Regions from separate parts of the Sphingobacterium sp. UBA7249 genome, predicted to be linked through region 1. Evidence: riboswitches for the same ligand, from Rfam matches in the RefSeq annotation. Region 1 holds a riboswitch; each other region holds the start of a gene.

Region 1 (5,372 bases):
AAAAACTAATGCTTCGGCCATCGCTGTATTAACCTCTTCCGGAGCAACGGCATTTGAAATTACAAGTTATAGACCAAATGTAGATATTTTGGTGTTTACAGGCACGCAGACACTTCTGAAACAGTTGAGTTTGCTTTGGGGCGTAAAAACATTTATTTACGACAAATTCGAAAGTACAGATGGCTCTATCCATGATGTCAATAGATTTATCGTAAAAAACAACTACGTTACACCAGGATCAATTATCATTAACACTGCCTCTACACCGTTAATTGAAAAAGGCAAAACAAATACAATCCGCGTTTCTCAGCTATAAGAAATAGGATCATAAAAAAGAAAGGCATTCTCTTAACGCGAATGCCTTTCTTTTTTATTTTTTGGGATAGAGCGAATCTATCTTAAATTTGAAATCTTTCACTTTTAAACTATCTTCCAATAGCTTAAACCTTAATGAGTCACGCTGTGATTTTTTTCTCTTGGGTATTTTCTCTGTCCCCGGCATAGGCGCTAGACTATCCAGCTTTTTGAATTTCTGAACGGGCATATTATACTTTGCTGAGGCCGTATCTAATCCCAGAACGGGCATCTTGGAGTGTTTATCCTGTAATAAAGGACGATACTCTTTTTGCTTAATTTGACCAATGGCAATTCCCACTGTAAAAGATAATGCCAATGATAATACATAAGTTTTCATAACATAATCTATTTTAACTCCTAATTTACAATAACATAACCAAGATTTAAAGCAATTGCTGTTAAACATTGTTAAAACAGCTTCAAAACAAGTTAGCATCTTTATATTTGTAACAATTCAAGTAAACAACGATATTGGTTAAGAGAATAGCCCTGCAATTCAGTGTTTATGGGCTGATGATGCCCTTGAGAATATTCATTTGCAAAACATAACTTAAATGAAGAAAAATAGTATTGTATTAATCATTGGACTGATGTCTTTGGCGCTGATTGGGGTATTGGCCATGCAATTCTATTTTCTGCGGGATTCCTATCGTCAAAAATCCCAGCTTTTTGATGAATCAGTCAATGCTGCACTTACAGCTGTTGCGGGGAAGCTCGAGCGTCGTGAGGTCGTAGATTTCGCCAAGGTACAACAAGAACGTAATATCGAAAAGTCCAAACGCGAGCAAGCTAAACAACAGCAATTGACAGAGCAGCTCCAGCTTCAAACCCAAATTGAAAATCTTAGGGCCAAGCTGGATCAAATCTATCAAAAGTACAAACTTGAAGAAGATAGATTAAAGGCAACCTATCCAAACATTATTAACATTGAAAATTGGTTCTACGAGACTTACGTCAAAAGAACCCAATATCAGGATCTCGTTGAAATCAATATTGTTAAAACGCCAACAAACGGGCTATATTATCAAGAGGATGTTATTGTTTCAGCGACAAAAACAATTCCTCGTATCGAAGCTAAAGACGACAGCACGCGATTTTTGATCGTACATATCGATGATTTTAAGCGGTTACTTGGCAAGAGTATCGTAGCACTTCCACCAAGATCCAATCCTAAGCTCTCCAAACGAATTTTTGAACTAGAAACCAAATTAAACAAGCTTTCCAAAAAAAATGCAGGCTATGGTTTCAATGTTTATGACTCCGTCGCGATGCTTGGCGGCAAAAAAGCCGACTACATCGAAGATGTCGCCATCGGAATGGAACTCGCCAAAAGACCTCTAAAGGACCGGTTAAACGTTATTATCGTTCAAGAACTCCTGAAGGAAGAATTGGCTCAACGTGATATCAAAGTACCGTTTAATATTGAAATATGGAGCACAAGCAATATTTTGCTAAATAATATTCTCAACGAAGCGGAATTAAACACCCCCAAAAACACCACAAAATATTCCACAGCGCTATTTAAAGGCGATATTGGTGCTGCTCCGGGAAAGTTAACCATATACTTTCCAAATAAAAAAGCAATCATAGCGGACAACATGGGCTATTTGTTACTCCCTATGCTGGCGCTACTGTTCCTTTTGGTCGGATGTTTTGCCTATACACTTATTATTATCTTCAGACAAAAGAAGGTGTCTGAAATGAAAACCGATTTCATCAACAACATGACACATGAGTTTAAAACCCCAGTGGCTACGATCATGATTGCCAGTGAATCGCTCAAGGACCCTGATATCAATGCGGACCACAATCGTGTGCAGAAACTGGCCAATATCATCTACGATGAGAATGTTCGCCTTGGAAATCATATCGAACGTGTATTAGATCTAGCAAAATTGGAGAAAGAAACCCTAAAACTTGACCGTGACGATGTACATATCAATGACCTCGTTTCAGCAGTGACAGACAGTATGCAATTACGCATGCAGAATATCGGCGGGCAATTCAGTGTTGACCTTGCAGCAACAAAAGATATCGTTGTGGGGGATGAACTGCATTTTTCAAATGTGTTTTACAACCTATTGGATAATGCGATCAAGTATAGTAAAGGAGATCTACATGTGAATATTAATTCCAAAAATGTTGGCGATAATATTGTTATCACCATTGCTGACAACGGAATCGGAATGAGCCGGGATCACCTACAAAAGATATTCGATCAATTTTATCGCATTCCTACCGGAAATGTCCACAATGTTAAAGGCTTTGGCCTGGGCCTCAGTTATGTCCAGGATATATTGAGAAGACTTAATGGAAGGATCACTGTAAAAAGTGAAAAAGATAAGGGCACAACCTTCGAAGTAATTTTGCCCGTAAAAAAATAACACGTTCCTTTTTTGTATATTCAAGGAACATTAGTGAAAATTAATAGATTCATTATGCAAAAGATATTATTAGCAGAAGATGATCCCAATTTGGGGGATCTTTTAAAGGATTATCTCGAATTAAAGGGAAAATTTGACGTTACACTCTGTACAGATGGTGAAGAAGCCGTTTCCCAGTTCAAAAAAAATGATTATGACTTATGCATTTTTGATGTCATGATGCCTAAAAAAGACGGTTTTACCGTAGGCCGTGAAATCAGAAAAACAAATAGCACAGTACCGATTATCTTTGCCACTGCAAAGGGCATGATGGAAGACAAGACTGAAGCATTTGAATTAGGTGGGGATGATTATATTACTAAACCATTCCGTGTTGAGGAACTACTTCTTCGGATTAATGCCCTGCTAAAACGCAGTGTTAGAGACAAAGAAGATGAAGTTGTCGCCGACAAATTTGAAATTGGAGATTACTTTTTTGACTATACAAGCCAACAAATTTCCTATAAGGGTCAGATGCAAAAACTATCAACCAAAGAGGCCGAGTTACTTCGCCTACTATGTTTAAAAAAGAATGATGTATTGACCCGTGAAGAGGCTTTATTGAAAATATGGCATGATGACAACTATTTCACCGGCAGGAGTATGGACGTATTTCTCAGCAAACTTCGGAAATATCTAAAGGAAGATAGCAAGGTCGAAATCGTCAACGTCCATGGAAAAGGTTACAAACTCTTGGTGAGCTAAAGGCAATGGGGTGGAATACTAATTCTCGATTTCACCCTCCTTTCCAATGAAAAGAAAGAAATAAAACATTTCTATTCTTAGTAGAATATAAAAAATAAATGCACTTTTATATAAAATTTGCATATCAAAAAAAAATGTGCTAACTTAGCGTCGCTTATAGAGAAAGGCAGAGGGAATAGACCCGATGAAGCCTTAGCAACCTGTCCCTTGACAAGGTGCTAAATTCTACCCTACATGATATGGGAATGATAAGCCGAAGTCACCGAATTCTAGTGTGTCCTTCTCTCTAGCAAGAAATATAGTTGAAAAAGAAATATTAAAAACATTATTATGTTATTGACTAACAATTTAGGTTACCCTCGTGTGGGCGCGTTCCGCGAATTGAAAAAAGCCAATGAGGCCTATTGGGCTAAAAAATCTTCTGTTGAGGAATTATTGGACACAGCAAAAAAGATTCGTGAAGGCAATTGGAAAACACAAAAAGATGCTGGAATAGATTTGATCCCTTCCAATGACTTCTCTTTTTACGATCAAGTATTGGATTTAACCCTTACTGTTGGTGCTATTCCTGCTCGTTATCATTCTTTATTGAATAAAGTTGACAACAACTACAGCTTAGACTTATATTTTGCTATGGCCCGCGGTTTCCAGCAAGAAGGAATTGACGTGACTGCAATGGAAATGACCAAGTGGTTGGATACCAATTACCACTATATGGTTCCCGAATTCACAAAGGACCAAGAATTCAAATTGACTTCCGAGAAATTCTTGAATGAATACAACGAAGCGAAATCATTGGGTATTGAGACAAAACCAGTTTTACTTGGCCCGATCACTTACCTTTTGATCGGTAAAGAAAAAGAAGCTGGTTTCGACCGTATCGACCTATTGGACAAATTGGTTCCGGTATATGAGCAGATCCTGTCTAAATTGGCAGAAGCTGGTGCACAATATGTTCAGATCGACGAACCTTTCTTGGCCTTGGATCTGGATGCAAAAGTAAAAGCATTATACCAACCTACTTTTGAGAAATTAGCTGCTGCTGCAAAAAATATCAAATTAATCGCTACTACCTACTTCGAAGCTTTAAAAGACAACGAAGATATTGCGGTTAACTTACCGATCCATGCTTTGCATTTGGATTTAGTACGTGGTGAAAACCAATTGGATACAGTTTTAGCTAAAGTTCCTGCTTCATTGACATTATCTTTAGGTATTGTTGAGGGCCGTAACATCTGGAAAAATGATTACGAAAAATCATTGGTTAAAATCAAACAAGCGGTTGATGCATTAGGAAAAGACCGTGTTTGGCTTGCTCCTTCCTCATCTTTATTGCATGTTCCTTTTGATTTGGACAATGAGCACAATGAGCAATCATTACCTGCAGAAGTAAAAAACTGGTTAGCGTTCGCAAAACAAAAATTAGCAGAGGTAAAAGATCTAGCGATCTTAGCTGAAGGTGAAGTTGATGCCGAAACAGCAAAACGTTTTGAAGCAAACAAAGCTGCCGCCGAAAGCCGTCGTACTTCTCCATTGATCCACAAACCAGAAGTTAAAACACGTACAAGCAATATTACTGATGACGATGCTAAGCGTACATCGGTATTTGCTGACCGTAAAGCAGCACAACAAGCGAAGTTCAACTTGCCAGCATTCCCTACAACAACGATCGGTTCGTTCCCACAAACTAAAGATGTGCGTAAATGGAGAGCTGATTTGAAAAAAGGAGCGATCACACAAGAAGAATACGATAAAGCAATTGCTGAAGAAACTGAAAACACAATCCGTCTTCAAGAACAATTGGATATCGACGTATTGGTTCACGGTGAATTCGAACGTAATGATATGGTTGAATATTTTGGCGAGCAATTGGCAGGATATGCATTC
Region 2 (5,372 bases), on a different contig from region 1:
GATAGTTCCAGTTTTCATTTTTGGCTATTTTTTTCTCAGCATAGGCGATGATCCAGTCAAGCAGATCAGGGCGTTCGTCCAGTAGCTGATTGAGCATGACGGTCAAATCATTTTTTACTTTATTGACATTCATTTCAATCTTGTAAGCCGCATCCAAATTGAGTTCATAAGTGAATGCTCGGATGACTTTTTGAGAAAAACCATCAATTGTACTGATGGTAAAATGGCTATAATCGTGTAAGATCCGACGGTATACACGATGTGATTTTTCTTGAATCAGATAAGGCGTCCAATCGAGCTGTTGTAGCAGCAATAATTTTCTAAAATCTTCGATTTTTGGACTGGGATCCCCAATAGCTAGACCGTGGAGTACTGATAGTATGCGCTCTTTCATTTCGGCGGTAGCCTTGTTGGTAAATGTTACGGCCAGTATCTCCTTGTAGCTATTTTCATTGGACAGCAGTAAGGTTAGATAGTGCAGTGTTAGGCTAAATGTTTTCCCGGAACCGGCCGAAGCTTTAAGTATTTTTAATGGCGCAACAGATTTCATGGAATGAAGGTAGAAAGTAAAATGTGAATTGGCAAATGCTTTGGAGAAAAGCAATTTGTTATGTGTATCCGGCTGGAGTATCATTACTTGACTTGAACTTGCTTAATTTGAACAATAAGATTGTCAGTTGATGACGTATTTGCAATTTTTAATTTTGTAATACCTTTTTGGAAAGATAGCTTACTATTTGCGAATTGGCTCTAAAGTAGGGTGGTCGGTATATGGGTATTTCTGAGGAAGAAACTTAGTGCTTTGGTATTCTGAAATTTAGCTGTTTTTGTTTTCGTTTTTCCTTTTTTTATGTTTATCTTTGCATCCCCTCTAGTATGAAGCTCGGGGGATATGTTGAATACATAAAATAAAATTAAGAAATGGCAACTAAAATCAGATTGCAAAGACATGGTAAAAAAGGACGTCCTTTTTACCACGTAGTCGTAGCGGATTCTCGCGCTCCACGTGATGGTAAATTCATCGAACGTATTGGTTCTTACAACCCAAACACAAATCCTGCAACTATCGTTTTGGATTTTGAAAAAGCTTTGGATTGGATGAATAAAGGTGCTCAACCTACTGACACAGCTCGCGCTATCCTTTCTTACAAAGGTGTTCTTTACAAAAAACACTTACAAGGTGGTGTGAAAAAAGGTGCTTTTGACGAAACTGCTGCTGAAGCTAAATTCACTGCTTGGACTGAAGCTCAAGAAGCTAGAATCTCTGGTAAAAAAGATGGTTTAGCTCAATCTCAAGCTGATGCTAAAAAAGCTGCTTTAGCTGCTGAAGCGAAGAAAAAAGAAGAAAAAGCTGCTGCTGTAGCTGCTAAAAATGCTCCCGTAGCAGAAGAACCTGCTGCTGAAGAGACTGAGGCTCCTGCATCAGAAGAAACTGAAGGTTAATTCTTTCATAAAGTATTCGAGAAAGCCGACTCAATCTTGAGCCGGCTTTTTTAATAAAATATTTTATGTGTTAAAATGTGATGCGGATTGGTCTACTTTGAAATCGGAAGCAGGTCATACCATCATCTCTTCATACAAAAAGTTGAACATTAAATAGATGCTGAATATTAAGCGGAAGCTGATAAGAAAAGTATCTCAATACTAATATCTCAATACTACCAAATGACTATCGATCAAAGTTTTTATATAGGCTATATCAGCAAAACGAGAGGTCTTAAAGGCGAAATGCAGCTGTTTTTCGAATTTGAAGACTACGAAAGCCTGGATATGGATGTCGTTTTTTTGGAGGTCAACAAAAAACTTGTGCCTTATTTTATCGATGCTATAAAACTACAGAAAAATAGTACGGCCTATGTGACATTTGAAGATGTCGATCACATCGACAAGGCACAGGCACTTGTCCGCAAGAAAGTTTATCTTCCTAATGATAAAATGCCAGAACGGGATCCAGATGATTTTAGATATACAGATTTAATCGGCTTTTTGGTGGTTGATGAAAATCATGGTGAATTAGGGGAAATTACTGATGTACAAGAATTTCCACAGCAATTCGTGGCTACAGTTGATATGGGCGGCAAAGAGTTGATGTTTCCATTATCGGATGATTTAATCTTAGGAATAGATGGTGAAGAAGAGGTTATTGAAGTCGCATTACCCGAAGGGCTAGTCGATCTTTATAAAGAATAGGAAAAGTCGTCTTAGATACTAAATCCCTTTATATAAATCGGGATGATAAATAGTGCTTCCTGATCCGTACAAATATTCAATTCCCTTCTCTCCCTTCAGGATAAAGCGTATTTTGTCCTCGCAATAGACGATATCCTACTGTATGGTAAATACAGATTTAATGGAATTAAACTTGAGCTTATAGATGATCAAAAAGGGAAACTCGACTTGGATATTATTGTTCATAATGATTATACGATAGGTGGCGTTGAGTCACCGATTACCTATGGCCAAATGGAATTATATTAAAGTAGCGGGAAGATGTTCCGGCCTCCTGGAAAGAGTTGTTTTACAATGAAAAAGACGCATTGGTAGCCCAAAATATTTACTGGATGGCTTTAAATATGGGCAAAAGGAGAAGTATAGTGTGACCGGACTGTTATTAATTACATTTTATTTGAAGAATTTGCGTAACTCATTATTGGATTTGGGATAATTTGGCTTGGCAATCTGGAATAAAGACAGCTATTGCTATAATTTATAGATTTTCGAAAAATATTTTTGTTGTTTGGTTTTTTAAAACGATATTAGCAACGCTTATAGAGAAAGGCCGAGGGACTAGACCCAATGAAGCCTTAGCAACCTGTATTGTTCAAGGTGCTAAATTCTACCCTGCTCCATGTGGGAAAGATAAGTTACATGCCGATAGACATATCCTCGATTTGTGCGTTTCGATGTAAGCCAACCCAAACTTAAAACAGTTTTTTAATGAAGATTACCGACCATATCCAGAACGCTAAAGGAAAAACATTGTTTTCTTTTGAGCTATTGCCTCCTGCAAAGGGACAAGGCATCCAAAGTATTTTTAAAACAATGGATGAACTGATGGAATTTAAGCCACCGTTTATAGATGTAACCTATCATCGTGAAGATTACATCTATAAAGAACATGCTAGCGGACTGTTAGAGCGTGTATCCTACCGCAAGCGACCAGGAACAGTGGCGATATGCGCTGCTATCATGAATAAATATAAAGTGGATGCGGTTCCTCATCTGATATGTGGTGGCTTTACAAAAGAGGAAACTGAAAATGCTTTGATTGACTTAAACTTCCTCGGTATCGATAATGTATTGGTCTTACGGGGCGATGCGCGCAAAGGAGATGCCGACTTTATTCCAACTGATGGTGGGCATGCGTTTGCAACAGATTTATTGGAACAGGTTGCTGATATGAATAAGGGGAAGTATCTTCACGAAGATATTATTACATCTGAAAAAACCGACTTTTGTATCGGCGTTGCCGGATATCCTGAGAAGCATTTTGAATCTCCTAATTTCAATACCGACTTCAAATACCTGAAGCAGAAAGTCGATATGGGTGCTGAATTTATTGTTACTCAGATGTTTTTTAACGTCGAAAAATATAAGGAATTTGTGACCAAATGTCGTGACAGTGGAATCCATGTCCCTATTATCCCAGGTCTCAAGCCATTGACGACAAAAAAACAGTTGGTCACATTGCCAAGAATTTTCCACTTGGATATTCCGGAGGAATTAAGTGACGCTGTAGCAGCATGTAAAACCAATGCTGATGTGCGGCAAGTAGGTGAAGAATGGCTTGTTCAACAATGTAAGGAGCTGATCAAATTTGGAGCACCGGTACTACATTTTTATACCATGAGTAATCCTGGGCCAACGAAAAAAATCGTTGAAAAATTAGCCTAACAATATAAATAGAGCGAGGGAAGAGTCCCTCGCTTTTTTTTGAACCTATAATAGGAATACGTCTATACCTATGTGAAAGAATTCCTATTCATCCAATTGTTACCTGTCGTGTATATGCGGTCGTAGGATGATATCACTTCCCTTTTAAAAATCTGTATTTTTCTTTTCATTATAGAAGCAACTTCTTTAGAAAAATATTTTTAGTTCAATCATGATGTTAAATAGTGTTAATTAACATATTTAAATCGAGATAACTGTTTAATTTAAAGTGCTAAAGATAGACCAATTGGCCTTATGACGTACAATAAATTAAATACCCTATTTGGTTTGGCCTGTGGGCTCGTTGCTACCCTTGTTTACACCACAACTGTAGAAAAGACCGTAAGCTGGTGGGACTGTGGTGAATTTATAGCCTGCGCCTACAAACTTGAGGTTGCCCATCAGCCTGGCGCCCCCCTATTTCTACTTATCCAGAATATTTTCGCTAACATGGCTCTCGGAAATACAGGTCAGATAGCTTATTGGATGAATATTGGTTCGGCAGTCTGTAGCGGTCTGACTGTGACGTTTTTGTTTTGGACAATAACTGCTATAGCCAAGAAGATTTTAAAGAAGCCACAGCAACCTACTTTTTCTTACTACTTACAGCTGTTCGCAGCAGGTGCGGTGGGGGCAATGGCTTTCAGTTTCAGTGATACGTTCTGGTATTCTGCTGTAGAGTCCGAAGTGTATGCCATGTCCTCGCTTTGTACGGCAGTGGTTTTCTGGGCAATTTTTAAGTGGGAAGCACGTGCAGATCAGGGAGGGAGTGACCGTTGGCTGATTTTTATTGCATTCGTCATGGGGCTTTCGATCGGTGTCCACCTATTGAATCTTCTAGCGATTCCGGCCATCGGCATGGTGGTCTATTTTAAAAGGACTTCGCAGATCAATCTAAAAGGTATTCTAACGGCATTTCTATTGGGCTTGTTGGTCTTGGCAGCGATTCTTTGGGGGGTTATCCAGTGGTTGGTGGGTTTTGCTTCCAAAATAGATCTGTTGTTTGTGAATGCGCTCGGATTGGGATTTGGTTCGGGAATTCTCTTTTTATGCGTGCTCGTCGGTGCTGCCCTCGTATATGGTCTCTTTTATTCACATAGAAACCGAAAGTATACGTTAAATACGGCCTTATTGATGTTTTGTTTTATTCTGTTTGGTTATAGCTCTTATACCATGGTATTGATTCGGGGAAAAGCAAATCCATCCTTAAATAATAATTCACCTGATAATGTATTTTCTTTTCTGGGCTATTTAGGACGGGAGCAATATACACGGGAGCCTTTGGTGAAAGGGCCTTATTACGATTCCAAAGCTGTGGATATAGAAAGTAAAACCAGTTATCGGAAAGATGAATCCAATTATACTGCGTTTACACAGGTTGATAAGTATGAGTTTGATCGTGAAACATTTTTCCCACGTATTTATAGTCAGGATGCAAA
Region 3 (5,372 bases), on a different contig from region 1:
CGGGTACGCTGGGAACGACATTGGATCTTGGAAAGGGACTTACGGATCAGGATCAGCAAACGATATACACCAATTTATTTACTTACCTGAACTATGATCGCGCGTTTGGCGCGCATCACCTCAAGGCTCAGGCCGGATATAGCATTGAAAAAAGCAAGTATACCTACCTGCAGGGCTTCCGACAGAATTTTGTCGACGATACACTAACAGAATTAAATGCCGGTGGATCGGATATTCAACGGGCAAACGGAACAGCTAACCAATGGGCGCTGATCTCGTATTTTGGCCGATTGAACTATGATTATCAAGGGAAATACCTTTTGGAAGCCAATATGCGTTACGACGGTAGTTCGAAGTTTTACGGTAAAAACCGTTGGGCAGCGTTTCCTTCTTTCTCTGCAGGCTGGCGTGTATCTGAAGAATCGTTTGTCAAGGAATTCGCTTCCGGTTGGCTGGATAATTTGAAGATCCGTGGATCCTGGGGTCAACTCGGAAATCAGAATACCGGTAACTATCCGTATCAGCCGGTATTGGGACTTACCGGAAATTATTCTTTTGACAATAGTACGCTAAATTCCGGTGTTGCTCAACAGGCATTAAACAACCCGATTATTAAATGGGAAACAACAACGATGACTGATGTGGGATTGGACTTAAGCCTGTTTAAAAATTTAGATATCACCTTTGACTGGTATAAAAAGAGAACGACCGATATTCTAAGGCAGTCACAGATTACTGCAATCGTTGGTTTGGGTGCTCCTTACGTAAATGATGGCATTGTCGATAATAAAGGTGTTGAATTGGGGGTTACTTATCGGAATCAGATTACTATTGGGGCATTGGAAGGTTTTAGCTATCAGCTAGGTGCAAACCTCGATCGCTTCAAAAACAAGCTGGTGAAATTTGGCGAGCCGGAAATCGGAGGCTATACGATCAAGAAAAATGGCTATGCGATGGACAGCTTTTATACCTACGAAGTCATCGGTATATTTCAATCGGATGCTGAAGTAGCGGGTTCGCCAAAGCAGTTTAATGATAATACACTGCCAGGAGACCTCAAGTATCGGGATGTCAATGGGGACGGAAAAATAGATGCGAACGACAGAACAATTATTGCCGGTGTGGATCCAAAGCTGAACTATAGTTTTAATCTAAGTGCAAGTTTTAAGGGCTTTGACTTTTCGGCCCTATTACAAGGGGTATATGGTGTCAAATCCTATGTTTCGGGCTGGGGTGTAACCCCATTTGTACAGGGAAGCCCACCGACAAAAGATTGGTTAGACCGTTGGACACCTGAAAATCCTTCGACAACTATGCCGCGTATTTATTGGGGCTGGAGTGCTCCGGAGAAATTCAGCCGTGCTTCCAGCTATTTTATACAGGATGCTTCATATTTCAGACTGAAAAATCTTGTGTTAGGATATACTTTACCTGATGGGCTATTGAAAAAATATAAAATAGACCGCCTACGGGTTTACTTTTCGGGTGATAACCTCTTTACTGCGACCAAATTTAAGGGCCTGGATCCTGAGCGCTATGGAAATGGTGATCTGGTACAGTATCCGCAAAACAAGATTTATTCATTTGGTGTACAAGTTAACTTTTAATTGCTATGAAAAAGAAATTTATAACAGCGTTGATGCTATCCGGTTTATTTTTGGGTTCTTGTAACAGTGCCCTGGACCTCAATCCTTTGGATCAGATTGCTTCGGACAACTATTTTAGCAAAAAATCTGATTTTGATAATGCATTGGCCGGTGTATATGCCTCGTTGCAGAGCGAGACTTTCTCCTATGGGATGCCTTTTCGGGACTGTCTGACCGACAATGGCTACAATCAGTTCAACTCAGGTAGCGTCAATGAAATCGTAGGCGGGAATTTAAATCCGACCACAGGGGGCTACGAAACTGCTATCTATAACGATGCTTATGTGGGAATAGGACGTGCCAATCGCCTGATCGAGAAGCTTCAGGGTTATAACGGCTCCGATATGAACGATGCGGAGAAAAAGAACATGGAAGCCGAGGCCCGCTTTATCCGTGCTTTTGTTTATTTCCAATTGTACAGTATCTATGGTGAGGTACCGCTTGTGCTGACTCCGCTAAGTCTGGAGAATCAGCGTCAGCCAAAGGAAAGTGCGGAGAATATTCTAAAACAGATTCGAGCTGATCTGGATTTTGGGATCGCCAACTTAGCGGCTAAACCTTATTTCAATAATGGGGGACATGCTGCCACCAGTTCGGCAAAAGCCTTGAAAGCAAGAGTCTTATTGTTTGCGGCTTATGGTGATAAAGGGGTGCCGGATTTAGCAATTTTGAAAGAGGTAAAGGACTTATGTGCCGATGTCATGAAAGAGTATACCGTAAGTACGGCTTTTGAAAATGTCTTTCGCGATGCGACACAAAAGAACAATACCGAGATTATCTTTTCAGTCAATTTCCTGGCACCTAATAATACAGCGCCCTGGGACATGTACCTAGGCGATTGGATAGCAGCTTCACCTTTGCAAAACCTGGTGGATACCTATGAATGCAAAGATGGCCTGCCTTATGGTGAATCTCCGCTGACGGACCGGACCAATCCGTTTAAAGATAGGGATCCGCGGTTGAGCAAAACAATTTTTGTGGATCATCCTGACTTTGGCGGCGGTAAGATCCATACACCGTCCAATCCCCGGCCTACGGGGTATGGCGTATTGAAATTTCTGGATCCGGCCAACTTACCTTTTGGCTTTTCAACATTGAGCCAACAGGATGCGGTTGTATTACGGTTTGGGGAGGTGTTATTGATGTATGCCGAAGCACAAAATGAAATCGCCGGGCCAGATCAATCGGTTTACGATGCCATGAATACCCTGAGGAGTCGCGTCCAGATGCCGGGGGTTCCAGCCGGTTATACCAAGGAAAAAATGCGCGACCGTATCCGCCACGAAAGAAGGGTAGAACTTGCTTTCGAAGGACTACGGCATTACGACCTGATCCGTTGGCATATCGCTGGCGAGGTACTCAATAATGTCAAAGACAGTAAAGTGCCCTATCATTTTGAAGACAAATTTTACCGCTGGCCATTACCACAAACAGAAATTGAGAAGAGCGCAGGTGTGTTAATTCAGAATCCAAACTATAAATAATAAGATTATCGCCTTCTTTAGATCGGCAATTTCCTAAACCAACAACAACAGCGCGCACGAAGTTCTTTCGATGCGCGCTATTTTTTGTGGTGATAACGATTACTGTAAAGGAATCAAGACGTTCTGTTCCAAACGTACAGGGACCTGCTTTACCGAGGTAAAACCATCTTCCTTGGAAATGATGTTGGAAAGATCCAGTCCTCTTTTGGAGAACGTACTGATCAAAGCAGTCCGAAAGGTTGCCTTGGCTGAACCCCAGCCTTGTCCTAAGATGGTGTCGTTGTTGAGCTGTATTAGTTCGTCCGTAGAATAATAATTGAATTTTTCCAGTAAATGTTGGTAAAGATTTGTTGTTGTAGCCATACAATTTAAAAATTTAAAGGATTAAACCATAAACTGTATCCAGATCTTGTTGGGAAAATAAGCGTTGTGTAACGTTTATTTTGGTCGAAACCCGTATTAATTTACCACCGCGGTGTCTACACTCGGTTGGTATTGCATCATGCAATTCTGAATACTCTACAAATATAGTAGATTATTTTTTAGAATAAAAAATATTTTTGTTTTTATCGATAAATGAGCATAACAAGAAGACTAGGGGAGATCAAAAGTAGAGGCTGCCTGTTGCCTGTGATTTAATTCGCTGTTGTCTGTGATTTGGTTATGAAGCGGATAGCCGGACAGGGAATTTATCATGTTACTGTAATCTCATTGAAAATACTTTAAAAAACAGCGAGAAGACAATACTTTTGCGCCATGAATAGAATTGCGGAAATTAACGAATACATTGCTGCCGAACGCGAGGTATTATTGCAACACCCCTTGTATCGTAAAATCAAAACGATCAAGAATCTACGTTCTTTTACAGAAGGGCATGTGTACGCTGTATGGGATTTTATGTCTTTACTAAAAGCTCTACAGATTAAACTGACCTGTACGACTTTGCCTTGGTTTGCGAGCGAGCATCCATCGACACGTTACCTGATCAACGAGATTGTATTGGCTGAGGAATCGGACGAATACATTGATGGTCGTCGGTTGAGCCATTTTGAAATGTATCTGGACGCAATGAGTGAAATGGGAGCAGATCTGCACCTGATCAATAAGTTTATCGCCCACGCCAAGAAATCCAAAAGTATTTTCGATGCCATTGCTTTAACAACCTTGGACAAACGGGTTAAAGATTTTCTGAATTTTACTTTTGAACTGATCGAAGAGGGAGAGGTACATAAGATTGCCGCAGCTTTTACATTTGGTCGTGAGGATCTGATCCCGGGCATGTTTACTTCGATTTTACAGGAATTGAAAGCCAATTTCCCCGAATCAGGTCTGGATAATTTTATCTACTATTTCCAGCGTCATATTGATCTCGATGGTGATGAACATGGTCCTTTAGCCATGCAAATGATTACCGATTTGGCCAAAGAGGATGACGAGAAATGGGAAGAAATGAAAATAGTGAGTAAAGAGGCGCTTCAAAAGCGCATTGAACTCTGGAATGCAATAGAAGATTCCCTGTAAGGAATCTTCTACTTTTTTAAGTTGCTTTTAGCCTCTAAAAGAAGCTTCATGTCGTTTTAAGGACTGTTTCCTCAAAAACGAGTCATTGGAATAGGATTCCATACTAACAAAATTCCTCCTACAAATTTATTTTTTTAAGATAGTTCTGTGGATCTGGCGTCTGCTTACAGAAACAATCTGCGATCTTGTTTTTTAGCCGATTGGAAGATGATGGATTTCTATGTGATAAACGTAACGATAAAAGAAGTTAACTCCTGTTTTTGGCAGATTTCGTTCTTTTATTAGAAATTGATTGAAAAATGTCTTTTTTCCATAACATATTGGCGTTTGTGAAGAAATGCATATTCCAATTAGTATCTAAGTTTGCAACGCAAAAAATAACATAAGCACATTGAACTTTTTTCCGTCGTATTGGGCAAAAGCAATTGGCACCATTTCAGTGCTTGCATGCTCGGTTTTAGAAACACAGGCCCAGGACTCGCTACGCATCTCACTCGCTGATCTGATCGGTAAGTCGCTGCAAAACAGTAAGTACATTGAACTATCGCATTTGCAGTTAGAGGAAAAGGAGATAGCCCTACAGCAGCAACGGATGGAATTGTTGCCTAAAATTGCTGTCCGTGCTTCTGCAAGTTATGCGAGCAACATGCCGGTCTACGATCGGGGCTTATTCGCCAAACCATCACAGCATGATGTGATCCATTATTTATATGACACAGGA

The links. Region 1 has a riboswitch for S-adenosylmethionine ahead of metE (5-methyltetrahydropteroyltriglutamate--homocysteine S-methyltransferase). Riboswitches for the same ligand answer to the same signal wherever they lie in the genome.
Region 2: it holds a riboswitch for S-adenosylmethionine, as region 1 does, so the genes downstream of both, B4A24_RS01810 (methylenetetrahydrofolate reductase) here and metE (5-methyltetrahydropteroyltriglutamate--homocysteine S-methyltransferase) in region 1, are expected to answer to the same signal.
Region 3: it holds a riboswitch for S-adenosylmethionine, as region 1 does, so the genes downstream of both, B4A24_RS20180 (5-oxoprolinase) here and metE (5-methyltetrahydropteroyltriglutamate--homocysteine S-methyltransferase) in region 1, are expected to answer to the same signal.

Annotation. Positions count from the first base shown of each region.
Region 1 covers NZ_DKST01000012.1:147,937-153,308, reverse strand. Annotated here, with positions in the region: gene pyk (pyruvate kinase) at 1-316, shown strand, start outside; gene B4A24_RS08465 (hypothetical protein) at 371-694, opposite strand; gene B4A24_RS08460 (sensor histidine kinase) at 912-2,741, shown strand; gene B4A24_RS08455 (response regulator transcription factor) at 2,796-3,485, shown strand; SAM riboswitch class I at 3,637-3,740, shown strand; gene metE (5-methyltetrahydropteroyltriglutamate--homocysteine S-methyltransferase) at 3,816-5,372, shown strand, end outside.
Region 2 covers NZ_DKST01000001.1:527,128-532,499, reverse strand. Annotated here, with positions in the region: gene B4A24_RS01825 (UvrD-helicase domain-containing protein) at 1-634, opposite strand, end outside; gene B4A24_RS01820 (30S ribosomal protein S16) at 922-1,443, shown strand; gene rimM (ribosome maturation factor RimM) at 1,666-2,190, shown strand; SAM riboswitch class I at 2,764-2,866, shown strand; gene B4A24_RS01810 (methylenetetrahydrofolate reductase) at 2,938-3,894, shown strand; gene B4A24_RS01805 (protein O-mannosyl-transferase family) at 4,189-5,372, shown strand, end outside.
Region 3 covers NZ_DKST01000028.1:171,506-176,877, forward strand. Annotated here, with positions in the region: gene B4A24_RS20170 (SusC/RagA family TonB-linked outer membrane protein) at 1-1,607, shown strand, start outside; gene B4A24_RS20175 (RagB/SusD family nutrient uptake outer membrane protein) at 1,613-3,130, shown strand; gene B4A24_RS20180 (5-oxoprolinase) at 3,230-3,493, opposite strand; SAM-I-IV-variant riboswitch at 3,560-3,653, opposite strand; gene B4A24_RS20185 (DUF3050 domain-containing protein) at 3,887-4,651, shown strand; gene B4A24_RS20190 (TolC family protein) at 5,043-5,372, shown strand, end outside.